2 linked regions of the Niveibacterium microcysteis genome follow. The protein of the gene in region 1 interacts with the protein of each later gene in a pairwise test. Links are inferred from orthologs where the notes say so. Each region holds a gene or a part of one and is shown on either strand. Other genes may lie near its edges.

Evidence for each region.
Region 2: the proteins of rlmN (region 1) and ftsZ interact in binary tests that used the Escherichia coli proteins (3 or more experiments, as listed by UniProt). The link is inferred for Niveibacterium microcysteis from one-to-one orthologs.

Annotation. Positions count from the first base shown.
Region 1 is NZ_CP071060.1:3,432,408-3,444,702, reverse strand. The notes cover bases 6,493-9,450. They hold rlmN (dual-specificity RNA methyltransferase RlmN), read left to right. Parts: upstream 6,493-7,394; coding sequence 7,395-8,507; downstream 8,508-9,450. Other genes in these bases: JY500_RS15600 (RodZ domain-containing protein), read left to right, coding at 9,301-9,450; pilW (type IV pilus biogenesis/stability protein PilW), read left to right, coding at 8,510-9,304; ndk (nucleoside-diphosphate kinase), read left to right, coding at 6,883-7,308; JY500_RS15620 (hypothetical protein), read right to left, coding at 6,493-6,681. In the rest of the region: JY500_RS15645 (sensor histidine kinase), read right to left, coding at 1-1,610; JY500_RS15640 (HPP family protein), read right to left, coding at 1,672-2,805; JY500_RS15635 (TRAP transporter substrate-binding protein), read left to right, coding at 3,039-4,049; JY500_RS15630 (TRAP transporter small permease), read left to right, coding at 4,146-4,856; JY500_RS15625 (TRAP transporter large permease), read left to right, coding at 4,853-6,139; more of JY500_RS15620, read right to left, coding at 6,205-6,492; more of JY500_RS15600, read left to right, coding at 9,451-10,242; ispG (flavodoxin-dependent (E)-4-hydroxy-3-methylbut-2-enyl-diphosphate synthase), read left to right, coding at 10,248-11,498; hisS (histidine--tRNA ligase), read left to right, coding at 11,536-12,295.
Region 2 is NZ_CP071060.1:3,683,446-3,688,582, reverse strand. What follows is about bases 1,826-4,750. They hold ftsZ (cell division protein FtsZ), read left to right. Parts: upstream 1,826-2,680; coding sequence 2,681-3,820; downstream 3,821-4,750. Other genes in these bases: lpxC (UDP-3-O-acyl-N-acetylglucosamine deacetylase), read left to right, coding at 3,971-4,750; ftsA (cell division protein FtsA), read left to right, coding at 1,826-2,520. Also shown: JY500_RS16705 (D-alanine--D-alanine ligase), read left to right, coding at 1-477; JY500_RS16700 (cell division protein FtsQ/DivIB), read left to right, coding at 569-1,294; more of ftsA, read left to right, coding at 1,291-1,825; more of lpxC, read left to right, coding at 4,751-4,891; JY500_RS16680 (hypothetical protein), read left to right, coding at 4,895-5,083; JY500_RS16675 (DciA family protein), read right to left, coding at 5,084-5,137. UniProt on the Escherichia coli protein: Essential cell division protein that forms a contractile ring structure (Z ring) at the future cell division site. The regulation of the ring assembly controls the timing and the location of cell division.

The sequences.
Region 1 (12,295 bases):
TCGGCATGCACCGGCGGCAAGTCGGGCGACAACTCCGCGATCAGGCGCACGGCGCGGCGGCGCGCTTCCGATTGCACCAGCTCGAAGGCCTCCTTTACGGCGGCGTTGATCACGGCTGGGCGGAAGTTCGACTCGCGCTTGCGCACGAAGTCGTGCACCCGCCGGATGATCTGACCTGCGCGCGTGGCTTGCTGTGCGAGCTTTTCGATCGCCGCCTCGATCTCGCTCTGCGGCAGGCTGCCGGTGCGCAGTGCGTTGAGCGCGCCGGTGGCGTAGCTGGTGATCGCGGCCAGCGGCTGGTTCAGCTCGTGCGCCAGCGAAGAGGCCATTTCGCCCATCGTGACGAGGCGTGCATTCGATTGCAGCTTCTCCTGCTGCTGGCGGGTCAGCTCTTCGGCGCGACGCCGCTCGGTGATGTCGAGCACGGAGCCCATCCAGCCGGTGTGCTTGCCGTCGGCATCGATCAGCGGCGCTTCGTAGATCAGCACATCGAACTTCTCACCGTTCTTGCGCCGGAAGCGCAGTTCCACGCCTTGCGAGGGGGCGTCGCCCGCGAGAATGCTGTCATGCACCGCGCGGGTGCGGTCGAATTCATCGGGTAGCCAATACGGCATCGGCGGGGCCATGCCGACCAGTTCTTCCGCGCTCCAGCCAAACATGCGGCAGAACGCCGGGTTCACGTAGGTGATGCGGCCACTGAGGTCGCGCGCGCGCAGACCGGTCAGCAGCGAATCTTCCATCGCCTGTCGCACCGCCATTTCGCGCCGCAGCGCCTGCTCGGCAAGCTGCCGCCGTCGCATGTGCCGGCGCAACATCCAGAGGCTCCATACGGTCGCCGCGGCGAAAACGATCACCGCGCCGGCGAAGGCCAGCGGCACCAGGCGGGTGCCGCTTCGGTAGCCCTCAACCTTCAGTGCGAGCCCGTGCCCGGGCGGATCGAAGGGGACTTCGTAACTCAGCTCCCCGGCGAGCGGGGCGACTTGCGATTTGGCTGCGACGACGGCGCCGCGCTGATCCAGGATTGAAAGCCGGTAGCGTTCAGAGAACCACCACGGCACCTGCGTCGAGAGCATCTGCTGGAAGCTGTAGACCGCGACAACGTAGCCGACGAGGCTATGGCCATCGTGCCACGGGGTGGCGACGGCAAAACTCGGTTCGCTCGGTGGGCCGGGCAGGTAGGCGTAGCCGGCGCGGCCGAAGGCGCGCGACATGTCGGCCGCCTCCTGCACCAGCTCAGGGTCTTCGGGCCGCAATTCGGGTGGCCAGGCACCGCGTGCCGACAGCCGCGCATCCACCCACAGCACGCGCACCACGCCGCTGTCGCCACCGGTGAGCTGCCGCAGCCGCGCGATGGTCTGCTCGCCGGGCGTCTGCGATGCGAACAAGTCCGGCGCCAGTTGGCGCAGCACGCCTTCGTTACGCTCGAGCTGGAAGCGCAGGTTCTGCTCGATCCACAGCACGTCGGAGACGAGCGTGGCGCGCTGCTCGTCACGATCCTGCCGCAGCGTGAGCGCGACGAAGCCGGCGATGCCCGCCACCAGGGCGATCAAGGCCAGCGCGGGCAGGCGCCAATACCAATCGCTGGTGTGGTGGGAGGGGGCGGTCGGCATGCTCACACCGATACTCTAGCTGCGATGCCGCGAGCTGGGCGAAGCGTGCCGCGGCATCGCCTCAAGCCTCGCGTGCCGGCGGCTCGGCGAGCCGCCCCTGGTAGAGCGCGGCCACCATGTCGCTCTGCGTGACGATGCCGACGAGCCGGCGTTCGTCATCAACCACCGGGATGTGGCTGTGCCCGCCGCCCGAGAGCAAAGGCACAAGCGTGACGAGGTGCATCTCCGGATGTGCCGTTTGTACCGGGCTGCTCATCAGTTGGCCGACGACCTCTGGCTTGTCCGATGTCATGCTCGCGGTGCGGCGGATCAGCGCCTTGAGGCGTTTGTCGAAGCTCGGGTACACATCGAGATCGAGCTGCTTCATGAAATCCACTTGCGTGACGATGCCCGTGACGCGACGCGCCCGATCAACCACGGGCAGCGCCTTGATCCGATGCCGCCGCATCAAGGACCAGGCGTCCTGCAGTTCGGTGCCGAACTCGGCCGAGATCACGTTGCGCGTCATGATGTCGCCAATCGTGATTTCCCCCATGCGGCGCCGGTAAGCGTGCGCCTCGGCCTGCTGGAACATCGATTGCAGGTCGTCGCGGTCAATATCCAGCACCTGGTTGTACTCGCGCAGCACTGCGTCGAGATCCGCTGCGACGAAGCCCAGTCGCTCCGGTGGCGCGTCCGCGCCCTTCGTTGGCGGATGCCGATGCGGATACGGCCGGCCGGAGAGGTTGTTGAACGCGAGTGCCACGGCCAGCAGCGCGGCTGAGTTGAGCAGAACCGGGGCGAGCGCGAAGCCGAATCCCAGTGCATGGACTGCCGGGCCGCCCAGGACGGCGGTCAGCGCGACGGCGCCGCTGGGTGGATGCAGGCAACGCAGGGCGAACATTGCCCCGATCGCGATGGACACCGCGAAGGCGCCGGACATCAGCGGATCGTGAAAGACCTTCCAGCTTGAAACGCCGATCAGCGCGGCGACCAGATTGCCGCCAATGATCGACCAGGGTTGGGCAAGCGGGCTCGACGGCACGCCGAACAGCAGCACGGCGGACGCACCCATTGGCGCAATCAGCAGCGGCAGTTGGCTGGCCTTCCCCAGTACCGCGTGGGTAATCAGCCCGGTCAGCAGAATGCCCAGCAAGGCACCGGCGCAGGCGCGCAGCCGCTCGGTCGAGTTGGCGGTGACCGGTGCCGGGATCATGGCCCTGAGCGCTTGCAGGAATCGGTGGTTGCGGAATCGCATCGGTCTGGGCGTTGGGGGCGTTGGGGGCGCGGGAGGCGCATGGTAGCGCAGCGGCTGGCGGCGGTCCGTGAGTGCTTGGTTGTGGAACTCCACAATGGCCCGATGTGCCGCGTCGCCCTAAAACTCCATCATCCGCAGCTCGATCTGCGGTGCAGCGCCGACTAATCGTAATCGCCCGAGGAGACACCACCATGCAACGTCGAACACTTGCTGCATCCCTGCTGGTCGCGCTTGCAGCCTGGTCGCTGCCCGCGGCCGCGCAGCAGCAGATCGTGATCAAGTTCAGCCATGTCGTGGCACGCAACACGCCCAAGGGCGAGGCCGCCGAACGTTTTGCCCAGCTTGCCGCGGCCAAGACCGGTGGGCGGGTCAAGGTCGAGGTCTATCCCAACAGCCAGCTCTACAAGGACAAGGAAGAGATGGAGGCGTTGCAACTGGGTGCCGTCCAGATGCTCGCGCCGTCGCTGGCCAAGTTTGGGCCGCTGGGCGTCAAGGAATTCGAAGTCTTCGACCTGCCCTACCTCTTCGATAGCTACGACCAGCTCCATCGCGTAACCAACGGCCCGATCGGCAAGGATCTGCTCAAGCGCCTGGAGCCCAAGGGCATCGTCGGTCTGGCTTACTGGGACAACGGCTTCAAGGACTTTTCGGCGAACAAGCCGCTGAAGACACCGGCGGACTTCAAGGGTCTCAAGATGCGCATCCAGTCGTCCAAGGTGCTCGACTCGGAGATGCGGGCGCTCGGCGCCAATCCGCAGGTCATCGCGTTCTCCGAGGTCTATCAGGCGCTGCAGACCGGCGTCGTGGACGGCACCGAGAACCCGCCTTCCAACTTCTACACCCAGAAGATGCATGAGGTGCAGAAGTTCGTGACCCAAAGCGGCCACGGCTACCTCGGCTACGCGGTGATCGTGAACAAGAAGTTCTGGGAAGGTTTGCCGGCCGACATCCGCGCCCAGCTGGAGGACGCGATGGTGCAAGCCACGCGCTATGCCGACGCGGTGGCGCAGAAAGAGAACAACGATGCCATGGAGGCCGTGAAGAAATCCGGCAAGACGCAAGTCGTTGCGCTGTCGCCCGCAGAGAAGGCCGAACTGAAGAGGGTGCTGCTCGCGGTGCATAAGGAGCAGGAGTCGCGTGTCGGCGCCGAGCTGATCAAGGCGATCTACAAGGAGACCGGGTTCAACCCGGCCAAGCCCTAAACCCGTTTCGGGGTGGCGCGTGGCGGTTCGGGGGGACTGCCGCGCGCCCGCTGCCCGCCCGGCCGTATCTGGCCAATTCTTATCCGGAGACATCCAATGAAGATCCTCGATCACATCGAGGAATGGTTGATCGCGACCCTGATGGGCGCGGCCACGGTGATCATCTTTGTCGCCGTGCTGCATCGCTACCTGTCCGGCTTCGCCATTCCCGGCCTGCAGGACTGGCTGCTGTCGATCAACCTTTCCTGGGCACAGGAGCTGTGCATCATCATGTTCGTCTGGATGGCCAAGTTCGGCGCCGCCTATGGTGTGCGCACCGGCATCCATGTTGGCGTGGATGTGCTGATCAACCGACTCGATGATCGGAAGCGCGCGAAGTTCGTGCTCTTCGGTCTGTGCGCCGGTGCGTTCTTCACCGGCGTTGTTGCCACGCTGGGGGCGCGCTTCGTGTGGGAGAACGGTTTCCATCACGCGTTGTTCACCAAGCTGGGCATTCCCGGTGACACCTTTGAAGGGCCGACCACGCCAGACCTCGAGTGGCCGACCTGGATCGTCTACTCGGCGATCCCGCTTGGCTCTGGTCTGATGTGTTTCCGCTTTCTGCAGGTAGCGTGGGCCTTCGTGAAGACCGGCGAGTTGCCGCACCACGATCACGGTCACGTCGATGGGTTGGAGGACGAGCCCGACGAGAAGCTGCCGTCGGTGGGCGAAGCTTTTGCGGAAGGGGAGGACATCGCCCATGGCTACGGCGGCTCGCGCCGTTTCAAGGCGGCCCACCAACGCGACGACGAGGAGGGCAAGCAATGAGCGCGCTCATCATCTTCGGCCTGCTTCTTGCCTTGATGCTCACCGGCATGCCGATCTCGATCTCGCTCGGCCTGACGGTGCTGACCTTTCTCTTCACGATGACCACGGTGCCGATCGAATCGGTTGCACTGAAGCTCTTCACCGGCATCGAGAAGTTCGAAATCATGGCGATTCCGTTCTTCATCCTGGCCGGCAACTTCCTCACGCACGGTGGCGTCGCGCGGCGGATGATCAATTTCGCCACTTCGATGGTCGGCCACTGGCACGGCGGCCTTGGGCTTGCGGGCGTGATGGCCTGCGCGCTGTTCGCCGCGGTGTCCGGTTCGTCGCCGGCGACGGTCGTGGCGATCGGGTCGATCCTGCTGCCGGCCATGGTCAAGGCAGGCTTTCCGAAGCGCTTTGGCGCCGGTGTGATCACCACCTCGGGCGCGCTGGGCATCCTGATCCCGCCGTCCATCGTGATGGTGATGTACTCGGTCGCGACCAACACCTCGGTCGGCGCGCTGTTCATGGCGGGCGTGGTGCCGGGCCTGATGCTGGCGGGTTTCCTCGGCTTTACCACCTGGTACCGTGCGCGCAAGTTCGGCTACCCGCGGCAGGCCAAGGCAAGCTGGCCCGAGCGGTTCAAGGCGTTTCGCGAGTCGATGTGGGGGCTTTTCCTGATCATCGTCGTGATGGGCGGCATCTACACCGGCATCTTTACGCCGACCGAGGCGGCCGCGATGAGCGCGGTGTATGCCTTCATCGTCGCGGTCTTTGTTTACAAGGACATGCCGCTTGCCGGCGTGCGCAAGGTGCTGCTCGACTCGGCGAACATGAGCGCGATGCTGCTCTACATCATCACGAACGCGGTGCTGTTCTCCTTCATCATGACCAACGAGAACATTCCGCAGCAGCTCGCCGATTGGCTGTTGGCTCAAGGCCTTGGCCCGATTGCCTTCCTGCTCGCGGTGAATGTGCTGCTGCTGGTGGCCGGGAACGTGATGGAACCGTCATCGATCGTGCTGATCATGGCGCCGATCCTGTTTCCGGTGGCGGCCAAGCTGGGCATCCATCCGGTGCACTTCGGCATCCTGATCACCGTGAACATGGAGGTCGGCATGTGCCATCCACCGGTGGGGCTCAACATGTATGTGGCCTCGGGCATTACGAAGATGGGCATTACCGAGCTGACGGTGGCGGTTTGGCCCTGGCTGCTGACGATGCTGGCTTTCCTTGGTCTGGTGACCTATGTGCCGACGCTGTCGCTGTGGTTTCCGCGCATGCTGGGCATGCTCCAGTAGCCTGCTGCGGTTGAAGCAAAAACGGGCGCCAGTGGCGCCCGTTTTCTTTGCCGCTGCGGTGCGGGTTATTGCGCGAGCGGGATCGTCGCCGCCTGATCAAAGCGCAGCAATGCGTCGATCTTCGCTTCGATCTGCATGAAACGTGCTGCCTTGGCGGCCGGAATCACCTTCGACATCTTGTCGAAGTAGGTCACGCGGAGCTTGATCAGGTCGCGCTCGGCGCCGTTGATTTCGCCGATCAGACGCTTGGCGTTGGCGTTGGTGAGCTTCGCATCCACAGCGATGAAGTCGATCATCGCGAGCGTCAGCCGTTGGCGGATCGTCGTGCCTGCCTTCTCGTACTGGTCATAGAGCGGCCAGAATTTGTCTGCCTCAGCCGCCGTCAGCAGCATGTTGTCAGCGACCAGCTTCTTCTTGTCTGTGCGGATCTGATCGCGCAGCGCCTGGACTGCTGCCGGATCCGGCGCGGCCGGCGTGGCGGCCTCGGCAATCGGGGCGAGCAGGGCGGTGGAACAGATGAGGGCGGCTAGAAGGTGCTTCATCATGCGTCCTTTAGGCTGGGAAAACCGCGAGTTTAGGCGTTTGAGGTGCCGCCAGACTATCGAGCGTGCGCCAGAAAATGTGCCCAATTGACAGCCTCTGGCGCCGTTTCGTTTTGGCACAAGAAGGCTGAGGTCCAGCAAATTTTCCCTGATATAATCAAAAGTTAGCTTTTTTGCACCCAACAATCGTGGAGTTTGAACATGGCTATCGAACGCACCCTATCGATCATCAAACCGGACGCCGTCGCGAAGAACGTGATCGGCAAAATCTATCAGCGTTTTGAAGACGCGGGTCTGAAGATCGTTGCCGCCAAGCTGGTGCACCTGTCCGAGCAGGAAGCCGGTCAGTTCTACGCAGTGCACAAAGAGCGTCCCTTCTTCAAGGATCTGGTCAAGTTCATGACCTCCGGCCCGGTGATGATCCAGGCGCTGGAAGGCGAGAACGCGATCGCGAAGAACCGCGAGCTGATGGGTGCCACCGACCCGAAGAAGGCTGCGCCGGGCACGATCCGCGCCGACTTCGCCGAGTCGATCGACGCCAACGCCGTGCACGGTTCGGATGCCCCGGAAACCGCCGCCGTTGAAGTGGCGTTCTTCTTCCCGGGCATGAACGTCTACTCCCGCTAAGCGAGGCGTAGCGATCCAACGGATTCGCCGGCGGGAATTTGAACCCCCGCTGGCGGTCTGAACGGTCTCTGCCCCCGGAGACAAACATGACGACAGCACAAGAAAACCGCGTCAACCTGCTCGATTTCGATGCGCAGGCGATGACAGACTGGTTCGCCGCGCAGGGCGAGAAGCCGTTTCGCGCGCGCCAGGTGCTGCGCTGGATTCACCGCTTCGGGGAGACCGATTTCGAGGCGATGACCGATGTCGCCAAGAGCCTGCGCGCCAAGCTGCAGGAATCGGCCTGCATCGTGCCGCCCAATCCGATCCGCGACAGCATCTCCACCGATGGCACGCGCAAGTGGTTGTTCGATGTGGGCAACGCCAACGCGGTCGAGAGCGTGTTCATTCCGGAAACGACGCGGGGCACGCTGTGCATTTCCTCGCAGGCCGGCTGCGCGCTGGACTGCTCCTTCTGTTCGACCGGCAAGCAGGGCTTCAACCGCAACCTGACGGCCGCCGAGATCATCGGTCAGCTGTGGATGGCGAACCGCCTGCTGGGTGCGGACCCGGACGGCGAACGCATCATCAGCAACGTCGTGATGATGGGTATGGGCGAGCCGCTGGCGAACTTCGACAACGTGGTGTCGGCGCTGAACCTGATGCTCGACGATCACGCCTACGGCCTTTCGCGCCGTCGCGTGACGGTGTCGACTTCGGGCATCGTGCCGGCGATGGATCGCCTCCGCGACGCCTGCCCGGTGGCGCTTGCCGTGTCGCTGCACGCGCCCAACGACGCGCTGCGCGACGTGCTCGTGCCGATCAACAAGAAGTACCCCCTGGTGGAACTGATGGCGGCTTGCCGGCGCTATCTCGAGCGCGCGCCGCGTGACTTCATCACCTTCGAATACGTCATGCTCGACGGGGTCAATGACCAGGACGAGCATGCCCGGCAGCTCATCGCACTCACGCGCGATGTGCCGTGCAAATTCAATCTGATTCCGTTCAATCCGTTCCCGAATTCGGGCTACGAACGCTCACCGGCACCCCGGATCAAGCGTTTTGCCCAGATTCTGATCGATGCCGGAATCGTGACGACCACCCGCAAGACCCGCGGCGACGACGTCGATGCCGCCTGCGGTCAGCTCGCCGGGCAGGTTATCGATAAAACGCGCCGCACTACGCGGCGCACCATTTCGCTTACGGAGGTCAGATCTTGATCGTGGCTCGTTCGCTCATGCTTGTGCTCGCGACTGCGGCGGCAGTATCCGCCTGCAGTACCCCTTCGTCGCAAGGCGGAGCCGGCGTTGCTGACCGACCCTCGACCGATCAGCCGGTCACCACCGAGGCGCGAAAACGCTCGCGGGCCCACGTCGAGTTGGGCAATGAGTATGTCAAGGCCGGCCGCCTTGGCGTTGCGATGGAGGAGGCGCGGATTGCGGTCCAGGAGGACCCGAGCTACGCCGCTGCGCATCATCTGCAGGCGCTGGTGCATATGTACCTGGATGAGCAGAAAGCCGCGCAGTCGGAGTTTGAGCGCGCCCTGTCGCTGGCGCCCGGTGATCCCGAAATCAACAACAGCTTCGGCTGGTTCCTGTGCAACGGTGGACAGGAGCAGCGCGGTCTTGAGTTGCTCGCGAAGGCAGCCCAGAACCCGTACTACGAAACCCCGACCCGCCCGTACACCAATTCGGGCCTGTGTTACCTGAAGCTCAAGAACGAGGATGCGGCCCGCGGGCAGTTCGCTCGCGCCTTGGCGCTCGACCCGAATAACGCAACCGCGCTCTTCAACCTTGCGAACATCGCATACCGCAAAGGCGAGATGCAGAAGGCGCGCGACCTTGTGGCCGACCTGAACCGTGTAGGCGAACCAACCGCGGCCTCAGTCTGGCTGGGTTTGCGTGTTGAGCGGAAGCTGGGCAACCGGGAGGCCGAAGCCGCTTACACCGCGCAGCTGCGCCGCCGCTTCACCAGTTCGCAGGAATATCAGGACTATTTGCAGGAGCGCTTTGATTGAGCGCTACGTCAATGGAATCACACAGCTACGCGAATGCCCCCGGCGTTGCTGCGTCGGGCGTTGCCCTGAAGCAGGCACGTGAGGCTCGCAATCTTGGTATCGCCGAAGTCGCTTCCACGCTGAAGCTGACCCCTCGCCAGATCGAAGCGATCGAGAGCGAGGCTTTCGATCAGTTGCCGGGCAGTGCCTTTGCACGCGGCTTTGTCCGCAACTACGCGCGTTATCTCGGTCTGGATCCTGCACCGCTGCTTGAACGCATGGAGCAGCCCGCACGTGGCGAGGATCTGAAGCTCGCGCCTGAATCGAATGCCGAAGGCTCCGTGCCGCGCCGCCCGTCGGGCTATCGGTCGGCGTCCCCGTTGCCAGCCGTCATGGTGGTAGGCGCGATTGTCGCGCTGGGGCTGGTGTGGTCGAGCTTCAATTGGTTTGGCCGTGGTGCCACTCCGGGTGTTGAGCGTGGGGTGAGTCAGTCTGCGGCCGTTGCGGCGTCCGAGCCGATCTTCCCGCCGCACACCGAAGAGACGGCCGTTGTGACCGCGCAGGTCGAGCCTGCCGCGAGCGCGTCCGAGCCGGTTGTTGCTCAATCGCTGCCGGCTACCGCCTCGGCGGCGCAATCGTCACCCGTTGCCGCAGTCAAACCTGCCGCTCCGCAATCGGCGCCTACGCCACTCGCGCAGCAGTCGGCGCCGGTTGGTGCAGCGCAGGGCGGTTTGAATTTTTCGTTCGCGCAGGACGCATGGGTCGAGGTGCGTGATGCCTCCGGCAGCGTGGTGTTCTCGCGCCTTAGCAAAGCCGGTTCGACACAGACGGTGCAGGGCACGGCACCGTTTGCGCTGGTGATTGGCAACGCGCCGAACGTCAAAGTCGAATACAACGGCCGCCCGGTCGATCTCGCGCCCTACACCAAGGTGAGTGTGGCGCGCCTTTCCGTGAAGTGATGCTGATGCCTGTTCTCGATCCATTCGGCGGAAAGCCGGCCGCTCGCCACCGTACCCGTGAAGTTCGCATCGGGCGTGTCCGCGTTGGGTCGGATGCGCCGATCGTCGTGCAGTCGATGACCAACACCGACACGGCAGACCACATCGCGACGGCAATCCAGATCGCGCAACTCGCGCGGGCTGGCTCCGAGATCGTGCGCATCACGGTGAATAACGAAGAGTCGGCGGCGGCAGTGCCGAAGATTCGCGAGCAGCTGCTGAAGATGAACGTGGATGTGCCGCTGGTCGGTGACTTCCACTACAACGGCCATCGCCTGCTGACGGCCTACCCCGAGTGCGCGGAGGTGCTGGACAAGTACCGCATCAATCCGGGCAACGTCGGCTCCGGCCAGAAGCGCGATCCGCAGTTTGCGGCGATCATCGAGCTGGCCTGCAAGTATGACAAGCCGGTCCGCATCGGCGTGAACTGGGGCAGTCTCGACCAGTCGGTGCTCGCGCGCATCATGGACGAGAACGCCAGCCGTGCCGAACCGATGGATGCGCAGGCGGTGATGCGCGAGGCGCTCGTCACCTCGGCGCTGGAGTCCGCAGCCAAGGCTGAAGAGTTTGGCATGGCCGGCAACCGAATCATCCTGTCCGCCAAGGTGTCGAGCGTGCAGGATTTGATCGCCGTCTACCGCATGCTGGCTGCGCGCTGCGACTATCCGCTGCACCTTGGTCTGACCGAAGCCGGCATGGGCAGCAAGGGCATCGTGGCCTCCACCGCGGCGCTGGGTGTGCTGCTACAGGAAGGTATCGGCGACACGATTCGTGTCTCGCTGACGCCGGAACCGGGCGGCGCCCGGACGCAGGAAGTGATCGTTGCGCAAGAAATCCTGCAGAGCATGGGCTTGCGTGCCTTCACCCCGATGGTGACGGCGTGCCCCGGCTGCGGGCGCACGACCAGCACCTTCTTCCAGGAACTCGCGCAGTCGGTGCAGGGCTACGTGCGCGACAAGATGCCGGAATGGAAGACCCAGTACGACGGCGTCGAGAACCTCACGCTTGCAGTGATGGGGTGTGTCGTCAATGGGCCCGGTGAGAGCAAGCACGCGAACATCGGGATCTCGCTGCCCGGTACCGGTGAAACCCCGGCGGCGCCGGTCTTCGAGGATGGGGAAAAGACCGTGACCCTGCGCGGTGACAACATCGCCCAGGAGTTCATCGGGCTGATCGACGCCTACGTAGCGCGCAAATACACAAGAAAGACCGTCTGAGCGTTCCGACGCCGACGAGACATTGAACAGGTAGCTGATGGCACAGAAACTGATTCAGGGCGTGCGTGGCATGCACGACATCCTGCCCGACGACGCCGAACGCTGGGAGCTGTTCGAGGAGATCGTGCGCGGCTGGCTGCGTAGCTATGGCTATCGCCCGATCCGCACGCCGATTCTTGAATTCACACCGCTCTTCGTGCGTGGCGTCGGTGAGCACACCGACATCGTTGAGAAGGAGATGTACGCCTTCGAAGATCGCCTGAACGGCGATCCGCTGGTACTGCGTCCCGAGGGCACAGCACCGTGCGTGCGTGCCGTGCTTGAGCACAACCTGATCAATTCGTCAGGTCCGCAGCGGCTCTATTACAACGGCCCGATGTTCCGCCACGAGCGGCCGCAGAAGGGGCGCCAGCGCCAGTTCCACCAGTTTGGTGTGGAAGCCTTCGGCTACACAGGTCCGGACATCGACGCTGAGCATATCGTGATGCTCGCGCGTCTGTGGCGCGATCTGGGTCTTGAAGAGGACATCACGCTCGAGCTCAACACGCTTGGCTCCAGCGACGAGCGTGCAGCGCATCGCCAGGCCCTGATCGCCTATTTCGAGGCGCATCGCGATCAACTGGACGAAGACGCTCAGCGTCGTCTGCACTCGAATCCGCTGCGCATCCTGGACACCAAGAATCCGGCGATGCAGGCGCTCGTCGAAGCCGCGCCGAAGCTCGCCGAATTCCTTGGCGTCGAATCGCTGGCGCACTTCGAAGGCGTTCAGACGCTGCTGCGTGAGGCCGCGATTCCTT
Region 2 (5,137 bases), 250 kb from region 1 along the record:
AGCATGGGTGCGACGAAGGTCACCGAGGTGGCGCAGTTGAAGGAAGCCTGGGCGCTCGCAGCGCGCTTCGATTCACTCGTCATTGCCGAAGAGTTCATCGAAGGTCAGGAACTGACGGCGCCCTTCCTGGGTGACAAACCCTTGCCCCTGGTACGTATCGCCGCGCCCGATGGCAAGTACGACTACCAGAACAAGTACTTCACCGATGTCGTGCAGTACCACTGCCCGTGCGGCTTGCCCGCCGAGCGCGAGGCCGAACTGCAGGCGATCGTGATGCGCGCGTCCGCCGTGCTGGGTTGCCGGGGCTGGGGACGTGCAGACCTGATGCTCACCGCCGACGGCCGTGCCTATCTGCTCGAAATGAACACCGCCCCGGGCATGACCTCGCACTCGCTGGTGCCGATGGCCGCGCGCGCTGCGGGTATCGCATTCGAAGATTTGTGCGTCGAAATCCTCAAGGGGGCTGCACTTGGCTGAGCACCAACCCGCCTTTGGCCGCAACGCCTCGACGGCGCGCCCCGCGCGCGCCACTGTTGAGCCGCGCGGACTCTGGCATCGACCGGAGTGGATGAACGGCATCGCGGACGCGCTGCTGCTCTTCGCCTCGGTCGCGCTCGGCTATGCCGCGATGCGCGCCGCGCTCGCCATGCCTCTCTTCGGTTTCCGTGAAGTCGTGGTGGTTTCACCGCTGTCGCAGGTGACCTCTGCGCAGCTTGAGTTCGCGGCTCGTTCCGGCCTGAAAGGCAATTTCTTCAGTGTCAGTCTCGACGACGCGCGTGCCGCGTTCGAAAAGCTGCCATGGGTGCGTCGCGCAGAAGTGCGGCGCGTGTGGCCGGCAACACTTGAGGTGAAGCTCGAGGAACATGTTGCCGCGGCCTACTGGCGCGCCGGTGACAACGGCGATACGCGCCTGGTGAATCAGCAAGGCGAGGTCTTCATCGCAGCGACGAATGCGCACCTGCCGGTCTTCTCCGGACCCGAGGGGAGCGCGTCGCAGGTGCTTGAGCGCTATCGCGACTTCGCGTCTCAGCTTGCATCGATCAGCGCCGTGCCGGCCGCCCTGAACTACTCGCAGCGGCAGGCCTGGCAGATCCGCCTCGAAGACGGGCTCGTGATCGAGCTTGGACGTGATCAGCCTAACACCCCGCTTGGCGAACGCCTGGCGCGGTTCGTATCAGTTTGGCCGCAGGCGCGCACTCGCCTGCAGGCGCCCGCGACGGTGGCGGACTTGCGCTACCCGACCGGATTTGCGGTGCAGGTCGCCGTGGCCCCCAGCAACAAGGCAAAACAATGAGCAAGGAATACAAGGATCTGATTGTCGGCCTCGACATCGGCACCTCGAAGATCACCGCGCTGGTCGCCGAGATGAAGCCGGACGGCCGCTTCGAAGTGGTCGGCGCCGCGTCGCAGCCATCCAGCGGCCTGCGCAAGGGCGTCGTGGTCAACATCGAAGCCACCGTCGAGGCGATCTCAAAGGTCGTGCAGGAGGTCGAGATGATGGCCAACTGCAAGATCCGCGATGTCTACACCGGCATTGCAGGCAGCCACATCCGCAGCTTCAACTCGAACGGCATGACACCGATCAAGGATCGCGAGGTCACGCCGCTCGACGTTGAGCGTGTGATTGAAACGGCCAAGGCGATGCCGCTCCCGGCGGACCAGCAGATCCTGCACATCCTGACGCAGGAATTCATCATCGACGGGCAGGACGGCGTGCGCGAACCGATCGGCATGAGCGGCGTGCGCCTCGAAGTGAAGGTGCACATCGTCACCGGCGCGGTGTCCGCGGCGCAAAACCTCGTCAAGTGCGTGCGCCGCTGCGGCCTCGAGGTCAACGACCTTGTGTTGCAGCCGCTCGCATCGAGCTTCGCGACCCTGACCGAGGACGAGAAAGAGCTCGGCGTGTGTCTCGTCGACATCGGCGGCGGTACGACTGACATCGCCGTCTTCACGCAAGGCGCGATCCGCCACACGGCGGTGATCCCAGTTGCAGGCGATCAGGTTACCAATGACATTGCCATGGCGCTGCGTACGCCGACGGCCGAGGCCGAGGAGATCAAGATCCGCTACGGCGTTGCGATGCCGGCCTTGGTTGATCCGGAAGCGATGATTGATGTGCCGAGCGTTGGCGAGCGCGCTGCGCGCAAGCTCTCGCGTCAGGCCTTGGCCGATGTGATCGAGCCGCGCGTCTCCGAGTTGTTCGAGCTGGTGCAGGCCGAACTGCGTCGCAGTGGCTACGAGGAACTGCTGTCCTCCGGCCTCGTGCTGACGGGCGGCTCGGCGGTGCTGGCCGGCGTTGTGGAACTGGGCGAGGAGATCTTCCATACCCCGGTGCGCATCGGCATTCCGCATTACCAGGGCAGTCTCGCCGACATGGTTTGCCACCCGCAGTATGCGACCGCAATGGGCCTGCTTTTCGAGGCGGCAGCGCAACGGCGCAGGGGGCTGCACGCGCACGAAACACGTAGTGTGAAGCAGTCATTTCAACGAGTTATGGCGTGGTTTGCGCGCAATTTCTAAGCACGCGAGCCAAAGTATTTCACGGCGCAGCAATTGCATGTGGCATGGCGCCGATATTTAGTTGTAAACTTTCATTGGCGTACTATATTTAGGTGGTTGTTAAATTCCCCGACAGCGGGGTAAACCACCTGCGCCAGGGCTGAATCAGGAGGCTAGGCAGATGTTCGAGATCAGGGAAAAAGAAGCCGTCGGAACCGTCATCAAAGTGATCGGGATTGGCGGTGCGGGTGGTAACGCCATCGACCACATGATCCGCGAAGGGGTCAAAGGGGTTGAGTTCGTGTGTGCCAATACCGACGCCCAGGCTCTCAAGCGCAGCAGCGCTGCCACCAAGATTCAGCTCGGCGATTCCGGCCTCGGCGCGGGCGCGAAGCCCGAAGCTGGCCGTACAGCGGCGCTGGATGCGCGCGACCGGATCGCTGACGCGCTGACCGGCGCGCACATGGCCTTCATTACCGCCGGCATGGGCGGTGGCACCGGTACTGGGGCCGCGCCCGTTGTCGCAGAAGTCGCTCGCGAGATGGGCGTGCTGACGGTCGCCGTGGTGACCAAGCCGTTCGACTTCGAGAACCGCAATCGTGTCGCGGACAGCGGCATCGAAGAACTCGCCAAGCACGTCGACTCCCTGATCGTGGTGCTGAATGACAAGCTGATGGAAGTGCATGGCGACGACGCCAGCGTTGAAGAGTGCTTCCGTTCCGCCGACAACGTGCTGCGCAACGCGGTCGGCGGCATCGCTGAAATCATCAACATTCCGGGCCTGGTCAACGTCGACTTCCAGGACGTCCGCACCGTGATGGCCGAAATGGGCCGCGCGATGATGGGTTCGGCTGAAGCTGCCGGCATCGATCGCGCCCGCATCGCGGCTGAACAGGCTGCTTGCTGCCCGCTGCTTGAAGGTGTTGAACTCTCGGGCGCGCGTGGCGTGCTGATCAACATCTCGGCGAGCCGTTCGCTGAAGATGAGCGAAGTCCGTGAAGCGGTGAATACCGTGCGCGCCTTTGCGCATGCCGACGCATTCGTGATCTACGGCACCGTGTTCGACGAAGCGATGGAAGATCGCATTCGCGTGACCGTTGTCGCAACGGGTCTTGGCGTTGCGAAGGCTGCCGCGCAGAAGCCGCCGATGCACGTGATTCGCACCGGCACCGACAACGTCGGGATCGAAGTGAACTATGCCGATCTGGAACAGCCGGCGGTCATCCGTCGCCAGCACCGCCGTTCGACCGTTGAGGCGATGAGCGCCAATGGCTTCGGTACGCTGGACATTCCGGCCTTTCTGCGCAAGCAAGCGGATTGATCGGCAGATGATGAATCGGACGCCCCGCCTCGGCGGGGCGTTTTCGTTTCTGGATATCGGTGGCCTATGCTGACGATAGCGGGTGTCAATCGTCGCCTGCGGCCCGCGTGATAAAATCGTTTCCGATCAATCTCTTGCCGGAGCCCGTCTATGCTCGGACAACGCACGCTGAAGACCATCGTCACCGCCACCGGTGTCGGGCTGCACAGCGGCATCAAGGTAACGCTCAGCCTGCGCCCGGCAGCACCGGATACCGGCATCGTCTTTCGCCGGGTCGATCTCGATCCGCCGGTCGATTTGCCTGCTTCGCCCTACTCGGTCGTCGATACGCGCCTGTGTTCCGGCTTGCAGCAGGGCGAGGCCAAGATCGGTACTGTCGAACACTTGATGTCCGCGTTGGCTGGCTTGGGTGTCGATAATGCCTATGTCGATGTAGATGGCCCGGAAATTCCGATCCTGGATGGGTCGGCTGCGCCGTTTGTATTCCTGATCCAGTCCGCCGGCATCGAAGAGCAGGGTGCTCCGAAGCGGTTCCTTCGCGTACTGAAACCGGTTGAGGTGAGGGAGGGGGATAAATGGGTTCGCCTCGATCCGCATGAAGGCTTTCGCCTTGCGTTCTCGATCCAGTTCAATCACCCCGCAATCGATCGAACCGGCACCGAGGTCTCGGTCGATTTTGCGGAGCATTCATACGTGCGGGAGATTTCGCGTGCCCGCACCTTCGGCTTCATGCACGAGGTGGAGTACATGCGCGACGCGGGCCTCGCTCGTGGCGGCAGCCTCGACAACGCGATCGTGATGGACGAGTACCGCGTCCTGAATGCCGATGGATTGCGTTACGGCGACGAGTTCGTCAAGCACAAGGTGCTGGACGCCATCGGCGATCTCTACCTCGCGGGCCATCCCTTGTTGGCGGCCTACTCGGCACACAAGTCCGGCCATGCGCTCAACAACCAGGTTCTGCGCGCGTTGCTCGAAGACAAGACTGCCTGGGATATCGTGAGTTTCGACCGCGATGAAGATGTACCGGCTTCGCTTTCGCGCGCCTTTGAACTCCACGCCGCGGCCTGAGGCGTGCTGATCTTACGGCTGCTCGTCGTTCTGGTTGCGATCGGTGGCGTTGCGAGCTACTTCGCCTACCTGTTCACCGGCCGCGCAGGCTATTTGCGCTTGGCGAAGAACCTGGCCCGCTTCACTCTCGTAGCGGTGCTCGTATTTCTTGGCTTGCTCCTGCTTGAGCGTGTGCTGATGCCGGTGTTCTGATTACGAGCGGCGCCGCGCGGCGCGCTCGATCAGCCGTGCCAGTGGCGCGGCGAG